3 linked regions of the Parasedimentitalea psychrophila genome follow. The protein of the gene in region 1 interacts with the protein of each later gene in a pairwise test. Links are inferred from orthologs where the notes say so. Each region holds a gene or a part of one and is shown on either strand. Other genes may lie near its edges. The genes, in order: rho, hfq and nusG.

What was found.
Region 2: the proteins of rho (region 1) and hfq interact in binary tests that used the Escherichia coli proteins (3 or more experiments, as listed by UniProt). The link is inferred for Parasedimentitalea psychrophila from one-to-one orthologs.
Region 3: the proteins of rho (region 1) and nusG interact in binary tests that used the Escherichia coli proteins (3 or more experiments, as listed by UniProt). The link is inferred for Parasedimentitalea psychrophila from one-to-one orthologs.

Annotation. Positions count from the first base shown.
Region 1 is NZ_CP127247.1:1,626,089-1,631,141, reverse strand. What follows is about bases 1,787-4,631. They hold rho (transcription termination factor Rho), read right to left. Parts: upstream 3,923-4,631; coding sequence 2,651-3,922; downstream 1,787-2,650. Other genes in these bases: QPJ95_RS07850 (CopD family protein), read right to left, coding at 4,050-4,505; mnmE (tRNA uridine-5-carboxymethylaminomethyl(34) synthesis GTPase MnmE), read right to left, coding at 1,787-2,622. Outside these bases: tRNA uridine-5-carboxymethylaminomethyl(34) synthesis enzyme MnmG, read right to left, coding at 1-1,323; more of mnmE, read right to left, coding at 1,336-1,786; QPJ95_RS07845 (Maf family protein), read left to right, coding at 4,914-5,053. UniProt on the Escherichia coli protein: Facilitates transcription termination by a mechanism that involves Rho binding to the nascent RNA, activation of Rho's RNA-dependent ATPase activity, and release of the mRNA from the DNA template.
Region 2 is NZ_CP127247.1:4,266,998-4,271,904, reverse strand. Bases 711-3,409 are described here. They hold hfq (RNA chaperone Hfq), read left to right. Parts: upstream 711-1,789; coding sequence 1,790-2,029; downstream 2,030-3,409. Other genes in these bases: QPJ95_RS20615 (penicillin acylase family protein), read right to left, coding at 3,336-3,409; hflX (GTPase HflX), read left to right, coding at 2,029-3,300; QPJ95_RS20630 (TrkH family potassium uptake protein), read left to right, coding at 711-1,657. Also shown: Trk system potassium transporter TrkA, read left to right, coding at 1-123; more of QPJ95_RS20630, read left to right, coding at 125-710; more of QPJ95_RS20615, read right to left, coding at 3,410-4,907. UniProt on the Escherichia coli protein: RNA chaperone that binds small regulatory RNA (sRNAs) and mRNAs to facilitate mRNA translational regulation in response to envelope stress, environmental stress and changes in metabolite concentrations.
Region 3 is NZ_CP127247.1:2,094,635-2,099,650, reverse strand. What follows is about bases 654-3,461. They hold nusG (transcription termination/antitermination protein NusG), read right to left. Parts: upstream 2,421-3,461; coding sequence 1,887-2,420; downstream 654-1,886. Other genes in these bases: QPJ95_RS10130 (hypothetical protein), read left to right, coding at 3,434-3,461; secE (preprotein translocase subunit SecE), read right to left, coding at 2,637-2,834; rplK (50S ribosomal protein L11), read right to left, coding at 1,295-1,720; rplA (50S ribosomal protein L1), read right to left, coding at 654-1,293. Also shown: rplJ (50S ribosomal protein L10), read right to left, coding at 1-201; more of rplA, read right to left, coding at 595-653; more of QPJ95_RS10130, read left to right, coding at 3,462-3,688. UniProt on the Escherichia coli protein: Part of the processive rRNA transcription and antitermination complex (rrnTAC). The complex forms an RNA-chaperone ring around the RNA exit tunnel of RNA polymerase (RNAP).

The sequences.
Region 1 (5,053 bases):
ATTGTCAGCCCGCAATGAAAGCCGGAATTCTGCCCTGGATGTAAACATCCGGTAAGGTTCGGTTACTCCATTGGTGGTCAAATCATCAATCATAACACCAATGTAGCTATTTGACCGGCCAAAGATCACCGATTCCTCCCCCAAACAAAGGCGGGCAGCGTTGAGACCGGCCACCAAGCCCTGTGCCGCCGCCTCCTCATAGCCGGTGGTGCCGTTGATCTGACCCGCTAGGAACAGCCCTGGAACCGTTCTCAGGGAAAGATCCAGTGACAATGACCTAGGATCAACGTAGTCATATTCAATTGCGTACCCGGGTTGCAGAATTTTGGCGTTTTCCAGCCCTACTATTGAGTGCACATAGTCATTTTGCACATCCTCAGGTAGACTGGTGGAAATTCCATTTGGATAGACCGTATGGCCAGTAGCACTTTCCGGTTCCAAGAATATTTGATGAGATGTTTTTTCCGCGAATCGCACAACCTTATCTTCGATGGAAGGACAATAGCGTGGGCCCACGCCCTCGATATGACCGCCATACATCGCCGATCGTGTCAGGTTTTCCCGGATAATTTGATGGGTATGCTCACTTGTATGGGTGATTCCACAAGACACCTGTGGCGCCAGAGTTTTTTCCGACAAAAATGAGAATAATGTCGGGTCGTCGTCTCCTGGTTGGCTTTGAAGTTCGGCCCAGTTGATTGTTCGCCCGTCCAACCGCGGCGGTGTGCCAGTTTTTAGGCGGCCCAGTGGCAAATCAAAATCATCCAATCGGGTCGCCAGTTTTACAGACGGTTTATCCCCCATTCGACCACCGGGCTTGGCGATATTACCGATGTGAATAACACCCCGCAAAAAGGTTCCGGACGTAAGGATAACCGCACGGCTGGACAGTTCTGCCCCGTCGCTCAGCATCACACCGGTCACATTTTGGCCGACCATCAAAAAATCAATCACTTCCCCTTGGATAATCGTCAGATTTTCTTGAGATTCAGTGATTTTGAGCATTTCGGTGCGATAGATTGCCCGATCAGCCTGGGCCCTGGGTCCCTGAACCGCTGGTCCCTTACGTCGATTGAGCAGTCGAAACTGAATGCCGGCTTTATCCGCAACACGCCCCATAACACCGTCTAAAGCGTCGATTTCCCGGACCAGATGGCCCTTGCCAAGGCCTCCAATGGCCGGATTGCATGACATAACGCCTATGTCTCTTTTGTGCAGGGTAACCAGCGCCGTTTTCACACCCATACGGGAAGCAGCGTGTGCAGCCTCTGTGCCGGCGTGTCCGCCGCCAACAACAATCACGTCATAACCCGAATGTTTCACGTGAAACACTCCCTATTTTCCAATGCAAAAACTCAAGAAAATCTCATCCAGAAGACTTTCGACACCGACACGTCCAACCAACATTTCCAGGGACCGGATTGCGGATCGCATATCTTCAGCAGCAATATCATAAAAACCTGGGCCCTTCTGAAGAATATTTCTGGCCTCGGAAAGGCTCGACAAAGCCGCATTCATTGTCTCGCGGTGGCGCGCACGCGTTGCGATACCCACATCCGCCGAGCGCAATTTGAGAACCTCAGAGATATGGGACACCAATTGATCAATGCCCTGCCCTGTTCGTCCGGAAATTGAATTTGTGGCATCTTGCCGTTCATCGGCCTTTGGCAATAATCGAATATCGCCGGTCTGCATTTTGACATCCAGGGCATCGCCGGATTCCACCAGGAATACCCGCAAATCCGCAGTTTCAGCTCGTTTACGCGCCAGGGCGATTCCCATTCCCTCAACATGATCTTCGGTTTCCCGCAGGCCGGCCGTATCAAGCAGGGTAACGGGCAAGCCAGCAAGGTCCATCCGAACTTCAATCACGTCGCGTGTGGTGCCGGCATATTCAGAAGTAATTGCCGCCTCTCGGCCGGCCAGGGCGTTCAACAGAGTAGATTTTCCGACATTTGGGGCGCCTATAATGGCGACCTCAAACCCGCTTCGAATGCGCTCAGCTATCACCACGCCCTTGGTTTCGTGTTCTAGGTCTTTTTGGACGCCTGACAAAAGCGCTGACACCTCGGCGGTTACGTCAACGGGCACATCTTCATCGGCAAAATCTATGGTCACTTCGATCAGCGAAGCGGCGCGTATCAGATCCCGTCGCCAGCGCTCGGCAAGCTGCCCCAATTCGCCGCGCAAGACAGCTTGAGCTTGCTTTCTCTGGGCCTCGGTTTCGGCATCAATCAGATCCGCCAACCCCTCGACCTGGGCCAGGTCGAGTTTTCCATTTTCCAACGCCCGTCGGGTGAATTCTCCTGGCTCTGCCAACCGTAAACCGTCAATTTTGGACAGCGTATCTAACAGGATAGAAATCACGGCAATACTGCCATGTATTTGAAATTCAACGGTATTTTCACCGGAAAAGCTGTTTGGAGCCAAGAAAGTCAGCACCAAAGCCTGATCCAGTGGCTCATCATTCTCGTCACGCAATAGACGCAAGGTGGTGCCGCGAGGCGGTAGTGTGCCGCCAGACAGCCGCGCGCCGGCCTCATGGGCCAAAGGCCCAGACACGCGGATTATCGCTACTCCTGCCTTGCCCTGAGCCGAGGCCAAAGCAAAGATCGTATCCATGGGTTGGCCTTTCGTGCTGCCGGCCTGATCAGGTGTTCATCGAGTCGAAGAAATCGCTGTTCGACTTGGTTTGCTTCAGCTTGGACAGCAGGAACTCAATCGCATCCGTTGGCCCCATTGGGTTCAGAATCCGACGCAGAACAAAGGTCTTGGTCAAATCGACCTTATTGACCAGCAGTTCTTCTTTGCGGGTGCCGGATTTGAGAATATCGATGGCCGGATAGACACGTTTGTCAGCGATCTTGCGATCCAGAACAATTTCCGAGTTACCGGTGCCTTTGAATTCCTCAAAGATCACCTCATCCATACGGGATCCAGTGTCGATCAAGGCGGTGGCGATGATTGTCAAAGAGCCACCTTCTTCGATATTTCGGGCGGCACCAAAGAATCTCTTGGGCCGTTGCAGCGCGTTGGCATCCACACCACCGGTCAGAACCTTGCCCGAGGATGGCACAACAGTGTTAAAGGCCCTACCAAGTCTTGTGATCGAGTCGAGAAGAATCACTACATCTCGTTTATGTTCAACCAGACGTTTGGCTTTCTCGATGACCATTTCGGCAACGGCAACGTGGCGCGTGGCGGGTTCGTCAAAGGTCGACGATACGACTTCACCTTTAACCGAGCGCTGCATGTCGGTGACTTCTTCTGGCCGCTCGTCAATCAACAGCACAATCAGGTAACACTCGGGGTGATTTTTTTCGATCGAGTGAGCAATGTTTTGCAGGATCATCGTCTTACCGGTCCGTGGCGGTGCCACAACCAATGACCGCTGACCTTTACCAATTGGCGCCACCAAATCAATCACACGCGCAGACCGGTCTTTGCCAGGCGTATCCTCGACCTCCATCTTCAGTCGTTCATCCGGATACAACGGCGTGAGATTGTCAAAAGCAATCTTGTGACGGGCCTTTTCGGGGTCTTCGAAATTGATCAGTGTAACCGTCGTCAGGGCAAAATAACGCTCAGCCTCTTGTGGCGCCTTCATCACCCCATCAATGGTGTCACCGGTGCGCAAAGAGTGCATGCGGATCATTTCGGGCGACACATAGATATCATCCGGGCCCGGCAGATAATTGGCCATCGGCGAGCGCAGGAAGCCAAAACCGTCTTGCAGCAGCTCCAGCACGCCGTCACCAGAAATTTCCCAGCCTTCATCAGCGCGTTCACGCAAAATCTGGAACATCATCTCGCCCTTACGCATGGTCGAGGCGTTTTCGATTTCCAGCTCTTCGGCCATCGCCAGAAGTAATTTCGGGCTTTTTGCCTTTAGGATGGCAAGACTCAGAGTTTCGACGGTCATATTGATGCAGCCCTTATGCACCCAAATCGGGATGCGGTGTCACTGAAGAATGGAAAACACGTTAACCCGGACGGGCCCGCTTTGGGAGATTACATATGCGGTCGTTCTCAGGGAGTCAAATATTGCCTCAGAATTTAAAAACCACCGATACAACGATGATAACCATCAACAGCGTCGGGATCTCATTCAGCAGCCTGTACTGGCGCCCTGTGAGCGTGTTCTGCCCCGCAGCAAGATCGCGATAGCGTGCCTGAAGAAGCTGATGAAAGCCGGTCATTGCAATAACCGATGCGCCTTTTGTCCAAGGCCAGATGTCACTCCAGTCCACCACACCGGGGGTAAACACCATCAGCAGCCCGGCCCCCCAGGTCACAATCATTGCAGGGCGCATGATTAGCCGCAGCAGCTTGTCCTCCATCATCAGGAAGATCGGTATGGAGTGCTGAACCTTCTGGGCCTGCTCCACGTGATACACATACAGCCGTGGAAGATAAAACAGACCAGCCATCCAGCTGAGCACCGCCATGATGTGTAGCGACTTGGCATATGGGTAGAGGCTGAACAGGATATCACTCAGATCCATCGCGGTTTTCCTCGGGCTGGCAGGGTCTTCCTATAAATATAAGATTTATAAGTAAGGATGATGTTTTAGTAGTGCCCCATGAATCCGGTGGATAAGTGAGTCACCCACCGGCTTATCCCCAGTATGGATAAGTTTCCAGTTATTCGGCTTGGTTCTGGGATGAATTCTGGCCGGCCCATAGAAATAAGGCTGCTAGGGTTTTGTTAACCAAGGTTACCATGGGGATAACATGGTGGGTATTTTGGGATGGCTGCGATATCCCAAGGTTCAAAGTTATCCTTATCCTCAAAGGGCGAATCTGCCGGCTTTTTTCCGAGATATTGGAAAAACCCCAAAAGCTTGCTTTGGGGGTGATTTCCATACAAACCATCCCAAAACGATCCGAAACTTTTCCAAAGGGTTTTCCACATGTCTACCCACATGCTTCTTGCCTCGGGATCAGCCATTCGGGCGCAATTGTTGCGTCAGGCGGGGATCGAATTTGAGGTTCAATACCCGGAGGTGGATGAGCAGGAGCTGAAAACTGCCCTGTTGGGTCAGCGGGCATC
Region 2 (4,907 bases), 2.6 Mb from region 1 along the record:
GAGGTGCTGCGACCCAGTGGTTCGATGCGGATTGAGGAAGGCGACGTGATTGCCTTGTTTGCCATGTCTGATGACGTGCCCGAGGTCGAGCGCCTTATTCAGGTCTCGATCGATTTCTTCTGAGATGAAACGGAAATCAACATCCCAGGGCATTTTACGGCTGCCGTTGTTCTTGTTGATTTGGGGCATTGCCTCTCTGGCAATGTGGGTGCCGGCCATCCATGCGGTGGTTTTGAACGATCACCCGACGTCTCAGAGCTTTTTCTATTCGGGCCTGGTTGGGCTGATGATCGTGACGCTGATCGGATTGTCGCTGGCGAACCGGGTGCCACGCTATGGAATGCTTGGCCAATTGCTGTCGTTACTGGCGACCTTTGCGGTTTTGCCGTTGTTTCTGGCGATACCCACCTATGATGCTTTGCAAAATACCAGCTACCTAAACGCCTATTTCGATATGGTCAGCGCCGTCACCACCACCGGAGCGGATATCTTTGCCGACCCCGGTCGGCTGCCCGGCAGTGTGCATCTCTGGCGGGCGCAAGTGGGCTGGCTGGGCGGGCTGCTGATGTGGATTGCGGCGTCCTCGGTGTTGGCGCCGTTGTCGTTGGGGGGATTTGAGGTCACCGCACGGGGCGAGCCAGGCCGTGGTGCAACTGCGCCGGCGCATATGCAGCGGGGCGATCCGCGACGTCAGTTGGTGATGGTCACCAAGGCGCTGGTGCCGATTTATGCCGGTTTGACACTGGCGCTGTGGATCTTGCTGATGATGACAGGCGAAGAAAGTCTGACCGGATTGAGCCATGCCATGTCAGTGATGGCAACATCCGGCATTTCGGCGGTTGGTGGGGTGGAAAACGCCAACAGTGGTCTTGCCGGTGAAATGGTGATGTTCATGTTCATGTTTTTTGCCCTGTCGCGGTTGACCTTCTCAACCGATACGGCAGGTTTGGGCTATGTCCGGCTGGACAAAGATCCGGAATTCCGCATCGGGCTGATCCTGGTGATCGGAGTGCCCTTGCTGCTGTTTTTACGCCACTGGTTGGCGGCGCTGGAAGTCAGTGCATCAGAAGACCTGCCCCAGGCCCTGCATTCCCTTTGGGGGGCGATGTTCACGGTGATGTCATTTTTGACCACAACCGGGTTTGCCAGTGCCGATTGGCTGGCGGCGCAGCAGTGGTCGGGGCTGGGCACCTCCGGTTTGATCCTGCTGGGGCTGGCGCTGGTGGGTGGCGGGGTGGCGACAACGGCCGGTGGGGTCAAACTGCTGAGGGTCTATGCGCTGTATCTCAACGGGATGCGGGAAATGGAGCGATTGGTGCATCCTTCGTCGGTGAGCGGCGAAGGGGCCGGCAATAAGCGGTTGCAAAAAAACGGCGCCTTTGTTGCCTGGATCTTTTTTATGCTGTTTGCCCTGTCTCTGGCGGTCATCAGCAGCAGTCTGGCCGCCTTGGGGTCGGGTTTTGAACAAGCATTGGTTCTTGCGATTGCGGCGTTATCCACCACGGGGCCGCTGATCGACTTTGCGGGTGAAACGACAATTAGTCTGCCGTTGCTGGCGCCGTCGGCCAAATTGGTGCTGTGTTTTGCGATGGTATTGGGGCGTTTGGAAACTCTGGCGATTATTGCATTATTGACGCCAAACCTCTGGCGGAACTGATTGGTTCTGGTTAACAAGGCAATATTGTCCAATGTTTTATGGTTGGAAACACTCAAATTCTGTGCCCATACTGATGATATAAGAGTCGCGCTGGTCCGCAGCGCGCAACAAGAACAAAAGCGAGAACAAACTATGGCTTCGGATCGACAGAACCTTCAGGATGCATTCCTGAATCATGTGCGTAAAACCAAGGTTCCAGTTACCATTTTTCTGATCAACGGTGTGAAACTACAGGGCGTGATAACCTGGTTTGATAACTTTTGTGTGCTGCTGCGCCGGGATGGCCAGTCGCAACTGGTTTACAAACACGCGATCTCGACGATCATGCCATCTCAACCGATCAGCCTGTATGAGGGTGAAGACGCCTCTTGATGGAGCAAGACAAGATCCGGACCCGCGCCTGGGTGCTGCATCCGGATATAAAATCAAACAGCAAGCGCCGCCCAGCGGAGCCTGCACTGAATGAAGGCGTGGCCCTCGCCGAGGCGCTGCCTGATCTGGATGTGATCGGATCAAACGTGGTGCGCCTGCCAAAAGCCCAATCCGGAACATTGTTCGGATCAGGCAAGATCAACGAGCTTAAGGCGGTGTTCAAAGCCGAAGACATTGATCTCGTTTTGGTCGATGGCCCGGTTTCGCCGGTGCAGCAACGCAACCTTGAAAAAGCCTGGGACGTCAAACTGCTTGACCGGACCGGATTGATCCTGGAGATTTTCTCGGATCGGGCCCGGACCCGCGAGGGAGTCCTGCAGGTTGAGATGGCAGCGCTGTCCTACCAGCGGACCCGATTGGTTCGTGCCTGGACACACCTGGAACGTCAGCGTGGCGGGCTTGGCTTTGTTGGCGGGCCGGGGGAAACACAGATCGAATCTGACCGTCGGGCCATCGATGATCAGCTGGTGCGCCTGCGTCGGCAGCTGGACAAGGTGGTGATGACCCGCGCGCTTCACCGCGAAGCGCGCGCCAAAGTCCACTATCCGATTGTGGCATTGGTAGGCTATACTAACGCCGGGAAATCGACGCTGTTCAACCGGTTGACCGGCGCCGATGTCATGGTCAAGGACATGTTGTTCGCCACGCTGGATCCAACCATGCGCAGGGTCGAGTTGGAGGACGGGCCAGAGATTATCCTGTCTGACACAGTTGGATTCATTTCAAACCTGCCGACAGAATTGGTGGCCTCGTTTCGGGCCACGCTGGAGGAAGTTCTCGCGGCTGATCTGATCATCCATGTGCGCGACATCAGCCATGATGAGACCCACAATCAGGCCGCCGACGTCAAAACGATTCTCACCGCATTGGGGGTCGATGAAAATCGACCACAGATTGAAGTGTGGAACAAGTTGGACCAGCTGTCCGAAGAAGAGGCTGAAGCCCGCAGTCAAAGGGCCGAAAACGAAGACGGAGTGCACGCGATCTCGGCTTTGTCCGGGGTGGGTCTGCCGGGGCTTTTGCGCGATATAGGCGAAATATTGCAGGGTGTACGCCTGCGTGAGACGCTGAACCTTGGGTTTTCGCAAGGAAAGCAACGCGCCTGGCTGTTTCGCGAGGATATTGTCGAAAGTGAAGAGCAAACCGAAGATGGGTTTGAAATCACGGTTCTGTGGACCGAACGCCAGAAGTCCAAGTTCAACGCGCTATAATTCATCCAAAGCGCCAGAGCTAGCAGGCACCCTTGCTAGTTCTGGCGCGGTTGAATTCGGGTGATGCCGACGGCGGCAGCCCGCGCCAGATCCGCATCCAGTGACATCGGGATATATTCGCCGCGCCGCCACAGTTGCGCCATGTCATCGTAATGGCGCGACAGAAAATGGCCGGATTGTCCGGTTGATGTGATGAACACGGAACTGTCCGGGTCCGAGAAATCATAGACCCCCCGGTAGCCGGCCGCGTGCACATTCTGGAACGGATCTGGGCCCAGACCCGAGCTGAGGCCGCGCTGCAGGGTATTGTCGCCGCCGCTGGTCGACTGGCGGATGTTGACAAAGAACCTCAGAATTGGAATCTCACCCAGGATCTCATGATCTTGCCTGGCCTGGTGTGCGTCGCCCCAGCGCAGGGCCTCTAGGGCGGGGCCATAGCGTTCGGTGATCCAGACCAATGCATCATCCAGCGCCAGTTGTGCCAGTTCGGTGCAGGTTTCCCTAGGCGCGCTTTGGCGAATATCACACCAGGCGGCCGCACCATCAACATTGCGGTACACGCGTTCAATAAAAAGCGGCTCCACATGCCTGAACTCACTGGCAAGGGGCCCCAACTCGTCGATAATCAGGCGCTGTTGTAAGGCGCGCAGCCAGGCCGCATAGATAAGCGGCTCTGGCATATGTTCGTTCATTTCGCCGTTCCATTCAGACAGCAACCGCAGCGCAATCTGCCGTTGCCGCGCTGGCGAGCCTTCGGGCGCGGCGCTGGAGGTAAACCAAAGATCGGCTCCGATGAGCGGCAGTATGGTGCGTGCGGTGTAGGAAACCGTATCTAGCTGGGCCTCGATAAAGCTGTCACGGGTGTGGACCTGACGGGTCTGCATCAGCTTGCGCCACCGGTGCACACGTTGGGTATCGCCCCAGTTATAGGAAACATGATTGGGAAAGGGGCGCTGCAAAAGCTTGTTATTGGTGTTGCCCAGAATGCCACCGCGGGGATTGATGAACTGGGGGTTTGCTGCGTAGGGCGCGCGCCCCTGCCAGCGGTTTTCCCGCCGCCATCCCTGGTTTGGAAGCCTGCCCTGGTTTTGGTTCTGGGCGTCCCGTTGTGGAATTGCGCCAACGGTTTTCAGAGCAATGCTATTGTGATCAGCCAGGACCAAGTTTTGCGATGGCGCAATATACTGCTCGCCTATGGCAATTGCCTCCGGCACAGTCTGACTGCGCATCAGATTGATGGCAGCGGTCATCGAGGTGTCAGCCGGGCTGAGCGCCGACCAGGCGAGACTGGCAATGTGACCGGGTGGCGTCACCGTTGACAATCCGTGCAGGGATCCGGGCATAACGGGGCCGTTTTCACTCCAGCGCAGGATCAGTGTCACCGGTTGCGCGTCTTTGATTTGGATGATGGAGGGTCTGGACTTGAACCGCTTATAGCCGTTTGGCGTCAGGTATTCCTCGTGATTTTCGGGGTTCATCTTCTCGATGAAAATGTCCTGATCATCCACATAAGAGGCGGTGGTCCCCCAGCCCATATTCTCGGAGCGGCCTGCCATGACGGCGGGAATGCCGGGCATCGTGGCGCCGATTACGCCGCCGGTGGCCAA
Region 3 (5,016 bases), 470 kb from region 1 along the record:
ACATGACTTTCCCTCGAGGGCGATTTTGGCGAGCCTGTTTTTGGCAACACGCACAGCTCCACCCGCTTCGGTTGCCCGGGCGCGCAGATCTTGCATATCAGCAACTGTCAGACCGACGTAGTGTGATACCACAACAACGCCAGAGCTTTCGAAGATCTGGCCGAGTTCGTCGACCAATTTCTCTTTCTGGGCTCTATCCACAGTTCTCTCCAAGTTTGGGATGTCAGACATCCCGGCTCAAGTTTGCCAGGCTTTGAAAAGCCCAGCGTTCGGGTCCGTAATTACGGGGTGAGCCAAAAATCGCCCGAGGGTTTGAAAGTCCTCGATCTTTTTTGTCTTTCCCGTCTCAGGAGGGAAATTAAGACCCCGATTAAGGGTCACCCACCATCTTGGACGAAACGAAGTGAAGCGCGCGACGAATCGCACGCTCCACTTCAACACCGTTCCTAAGAGGATTTTAGGTATAATCCAAGTGCAAAATTCGATCCCGGCGAGATGCAAACTCATAATCCCCACCGGGCCTCGCCAAGGCAGCAAAAAGGGCCCGGAATCGCGTCAGCAATTCCGGGCCCAAATCTTGTCGCCTCTGCCAAATTATTCGGCAGCAGCGTTATCCACTTCAACAGTGACGCTCGGACCCATGGTCGAGGACAGTGCGATTTTGGTCATGTAAGCACCCTTGGCACCCGATGGACGGGCCTTGGCCACAGCCGACACAAATGCGCGGATGTTTTCAACCAGCTTGGCTTCGTCAAATGACGCTTTGCCAACACCAGCATGCACAACGCCGCCTTTTTCAGCTTTGAACTGAACTTCGCCACCTTTGGCTGCTTCCACGGCTGCTTTCACATCCATGGTCACAGTGCCGACTTTGGGGTTCGGCATCAGGTTGCGTGGGCCCAGGACCTTACCCAGACGACCAACGATGGGCATCATGTCAGGAGTGGCAATGCAACGATCGAAATCGATGGTGCCGCCCTGGATGGATTCCATCAGGTCTTCGGCGCCGATGATGTCCGCGCCAGCAGCCTTGGCTTCATCAGCCTTGGCGCCACGTGCAAAAACAGCAACGCGCATGGATTTACCGGTGCCATTTGGCAGCCCGATAACACCGCGAACCATCTGGTCAGCGTGACGTGTATCAACGCCGAGATTCATGGCAATTTCGATGGTCTCGTCGAATTTAGCCTTGGCATTGCCCTTAACCAGAGCAACAGCCTCTTCCACCGACAGGTTCACCTTGCCAGCGAAAGCTTCGCGCGATGCGCGAGTACGTTTTCCAAGCTTAGCCATCTTACTTCACCTCGATGCCCATAGAACGGGCAGAGCCCAGGATGATCTGCATGGCGCCTTCGATGTCGTTGGCGTTCAGATCTTTCATCTTGGCTTCGGCGATTTCTTTCACCTGAGCCGCAGTCACGGTACCAACCACTTCACGCGATGGTGTTTTAGCGCCGGATTTCACGCCAGCCGCCTTTTTCAGGAAGTAAGACGCAGGCGACGTCTTGATGTCCATCGTGAAGGACTTGTCCTGATAGTAGGTGATCACGGTCGGGCACGGCGCACCGGGCTCCAAATCTGCAGTCTTGGCGTTGAACGCCTTGCAGAATTCCATGATGTTGATGCCGCGTTGACCCAGTGCCGGACCAACTGGTGGCGACGGGTTTGCCTTACCGGCGGGAACTTGCAGCTTCATTTTGCCTGCGAGCTTCTTGGCCATAAGCCTTCTCCTTTATCATCGGTGCGTGCTAGCACACACCCTACGCATCCAGAACGCGTTCCGGTGCATTGGTAAGCGTGGTACAGATCCGACGCGCGCGCCATCACCTCCCACAAATGAACCCGGTCGCCCGGGCGTAGGGTGCGTGCTAGCACGCACCGCCCACTCAGACCTGTTTGGTAACCTGAGTGAATTCCAACTCAACCGGGGTTTCCCGGCCAAAGATCGACACCGTCACCTTAAGGCGCTGGTTGTCTTCATCAACTTCCTCGACCATGCCATCGAAGTCCTCAAACGGACCTTCGTTGACCTTGACCCGCTCACCGATCTCATAATGGATCAGAGTACGTGGCGATTCTTCGCCTTCCTGAACGCGGTTCAGGATCTGGTTCACCTCGGCATCACGCATTGGCATCGGGCGACCCTGCGGCCCCAGAAAACCGGTGACCCGGTTGATCGAGCTAATCAGGTGATAGCCGTGATCGCTCATCTCCATGTGCACCAGAACATAACCCGGCATAAACCGGCGCTCGGTGGTCACTTTCTTACCGCGACGAACCTCGATCACCTCTTCGGTGGGCACCAGAACTTCGTCGATGTCGCCATCCAGACCAGTTTCAGCAGCCGTCGTGCGGATCTGTTCTGCGATTTTCTTCTCATAGTTCGAGAGCACGCTGACCGTATACCACCGTTTCGCCATGAACCTGATCGTCCTTGTTCTGCCGGGTTGGCACCATTGCCTTGCCGTCGCTTGAATTTCTTTGCAGCACGGGGCTGCATCTTAACAAAAATCGGCGCGCAACACGAATCGCCGCACGCCCTTGTCAAAGACATGGCCCACCTACCCGCCAATCGAGACGAGATCAAGAGGTGCGCCACCTTTTCGGCGGGGCGTCACCGCCCCCATCAGCCTGGCTTACTTGAACATATCCAGCACGCCAGCCAGCCCAAAGCGGATGAGCACATCGACCAGAGCAAAAAACACCGCCGTCAATGAGGCCATGATAAACACCATAACGGTGGTCAGCAGAACTTCGCGGCGGGTCGGCCAGACAATTTTGGAGACCTCGGCACGAACCTGCTGGATGAACTGAACGGGGTTGATAGTGGCCATTTGACTGGTTCTCTCTGCTAACAATCAGCGTTGGACTTAGCTTGTGACCCCGCCGAATTCAAGCCCTGTTCGCGAACCGGCCCGGCTATCAGCTTCAGCCTCGGTCACATTTAGGCGCCGATCGCAATTCAGTCAATTCAATCTTAAACATGAAAACCGATAGTTGTGGCAGTTTCCAGCACGGCGGCGCGGGCCGGCAAACCGGGAAACCCATGATATATGTGAAAGAATTCCTTGATCGTCGCCAAATATTTGAGCGCACCCAAACGGCTGGAACCCACCGATGCCCTCGAGGCCTCCGCCGAAATTTACCGCGACGTTCTGGCCCATTTTCGCAAGAATACCAAAGTCCTCAAATTGCTCTAGGCGCTGACCCTGCGCATTCAACAGGCCGCCGAACCACCAATGGATGTTCAGCAGAGGCTGACCAGCGACTTAACAACCGGCCACCTTTGTCCTTTTGATGCTCGGGAGAGCTTGGGGATATGCCATCGTCAAAGACGAAGTGCGCGGCCAGAAGCGCGGTTCTCGCGAGATGTTTGTGCCTCTGAGCCATCCGCCCCCTCTCGGCAGATTGCTGCGCAATCGCCTGCCGGGCATTGGATGAGGTGGGCCGGGCCGATGTGGCCTTTGCCGACGCGGATGCCAATGGCCTGCCGATCACCACAATTGGCGGCACGGCCAACGGCCCTGCCCTGACCGCTGAAGCCAATCCCGTCGAGTTGCCGCAGGGCAACCCGATTGTCGCCTCGATGCTCGACAGTAAACTGCGGCGCCCCGTTGAAACCAAAGCAATGGCAAAACCGCAGACAAAGCCCCGAAAGGAGCGAGATAATGTCCTATTATGGTGTTGAGGTCATTGAGCCCGGCAGCGGGTCATCGACGGGGCGCGACCTAAAGGCAGCTATCAGCGTTTTGGCCGGTTCTGCAAATCCCTGCTCACACCTGGGTTCAACAGGCTGACCGTCTGAATCCATCGCCCAATGCGGTCATTCGTGACGAGCGCAGTGAATGGCTGGTCAGAGCCCAATGCGTCAAATGCTGCACTAAGCGCCAATGTCTGTTATCGGTTTCGGTACATGGAAACTCGAACGATGAGGTGATTGAGACATGATGAAGGCGCAGGCCGGTTTGCTTTCACTCTTAGTATTTTCACTTCTACCAGCTGGGGTGGCCAATGCATGGAGCTGTGTTCAACCCGGCGGACTCATTATCGAGAACAACGAAGGCTCACCAACTAAAGAGGAGGTATTGGACCTGTCCCGCTTTCGTTCCGCCCCTTGTGCTCATTTAGGCGGCGATCTTTTCAAAAGCCAAGGGACTTTTCCAGCCTAATGCCGAGTGTCTCCGGCGGGGATTATAGAACCCATTAATGTACTCGAAGATGGCGATCTCAGCAGCCCTGCGGGTTTGCCAAGAGTGCCGCCAGATCAATTCCGCTTTGATGGTTTTGAAGAAGGTTTCCATTGCGGCGTTATCATAGCAATTACCCTTGCCGCTCATGGATACCTTGAAGCCATACCGGCGCAGGATTTTCTGGTAATCCTGCGAGCAATATTGGCTGCCCCTATCAGAATGATGGATGCATCCTTTGGGCGGCCTGCGCAGGGTTATGGCCATGTTCAGCGCCCGTATGGCCAGATCGCGCTTCATCCGGTTGCTGACAGCCCAACCGACCACGCGCCTGGAGTACAGGTCCAGAACCACGGCCAGATAGAGCCAGCCCTCGCGGGTCCAGATGTAGCTGATATCAACAACCCATTTTTGATTGGGTCGATCTGCTGAGAAGTTCCGGTTCAGCAGGTTTGGCGTGATGTTGAACTTGTGATTGCTGTCCGTTGTGGCCTTGTACTTACGGGTTCTGACAACAGATATGCCGTTCTGGCGCATCAATCGGCCGACACGGCGGTGACCAATATCCAGACCAAGCTCTTTCAGTTCTTCGACCATTCTCGGTCGGCCGTAGCTCTGCAAACTCAGGCGGTGCTGCTCCCGGATGTGGGCCAACAGAACCATATCCCCACGTTGACGCTGGCAGGCAGGGCGTTTGCGCCAGGCTCGGTAGCCACGTGGGGTGACATCCACAATCCGGCAAAGTCGCTCTGTGGGAATGCTATTGCGGTGCTTTTCAACAAATGAAAACCTCATTTGCTTTGGTCCGCAAAGAAGATTGTTGCTTTTT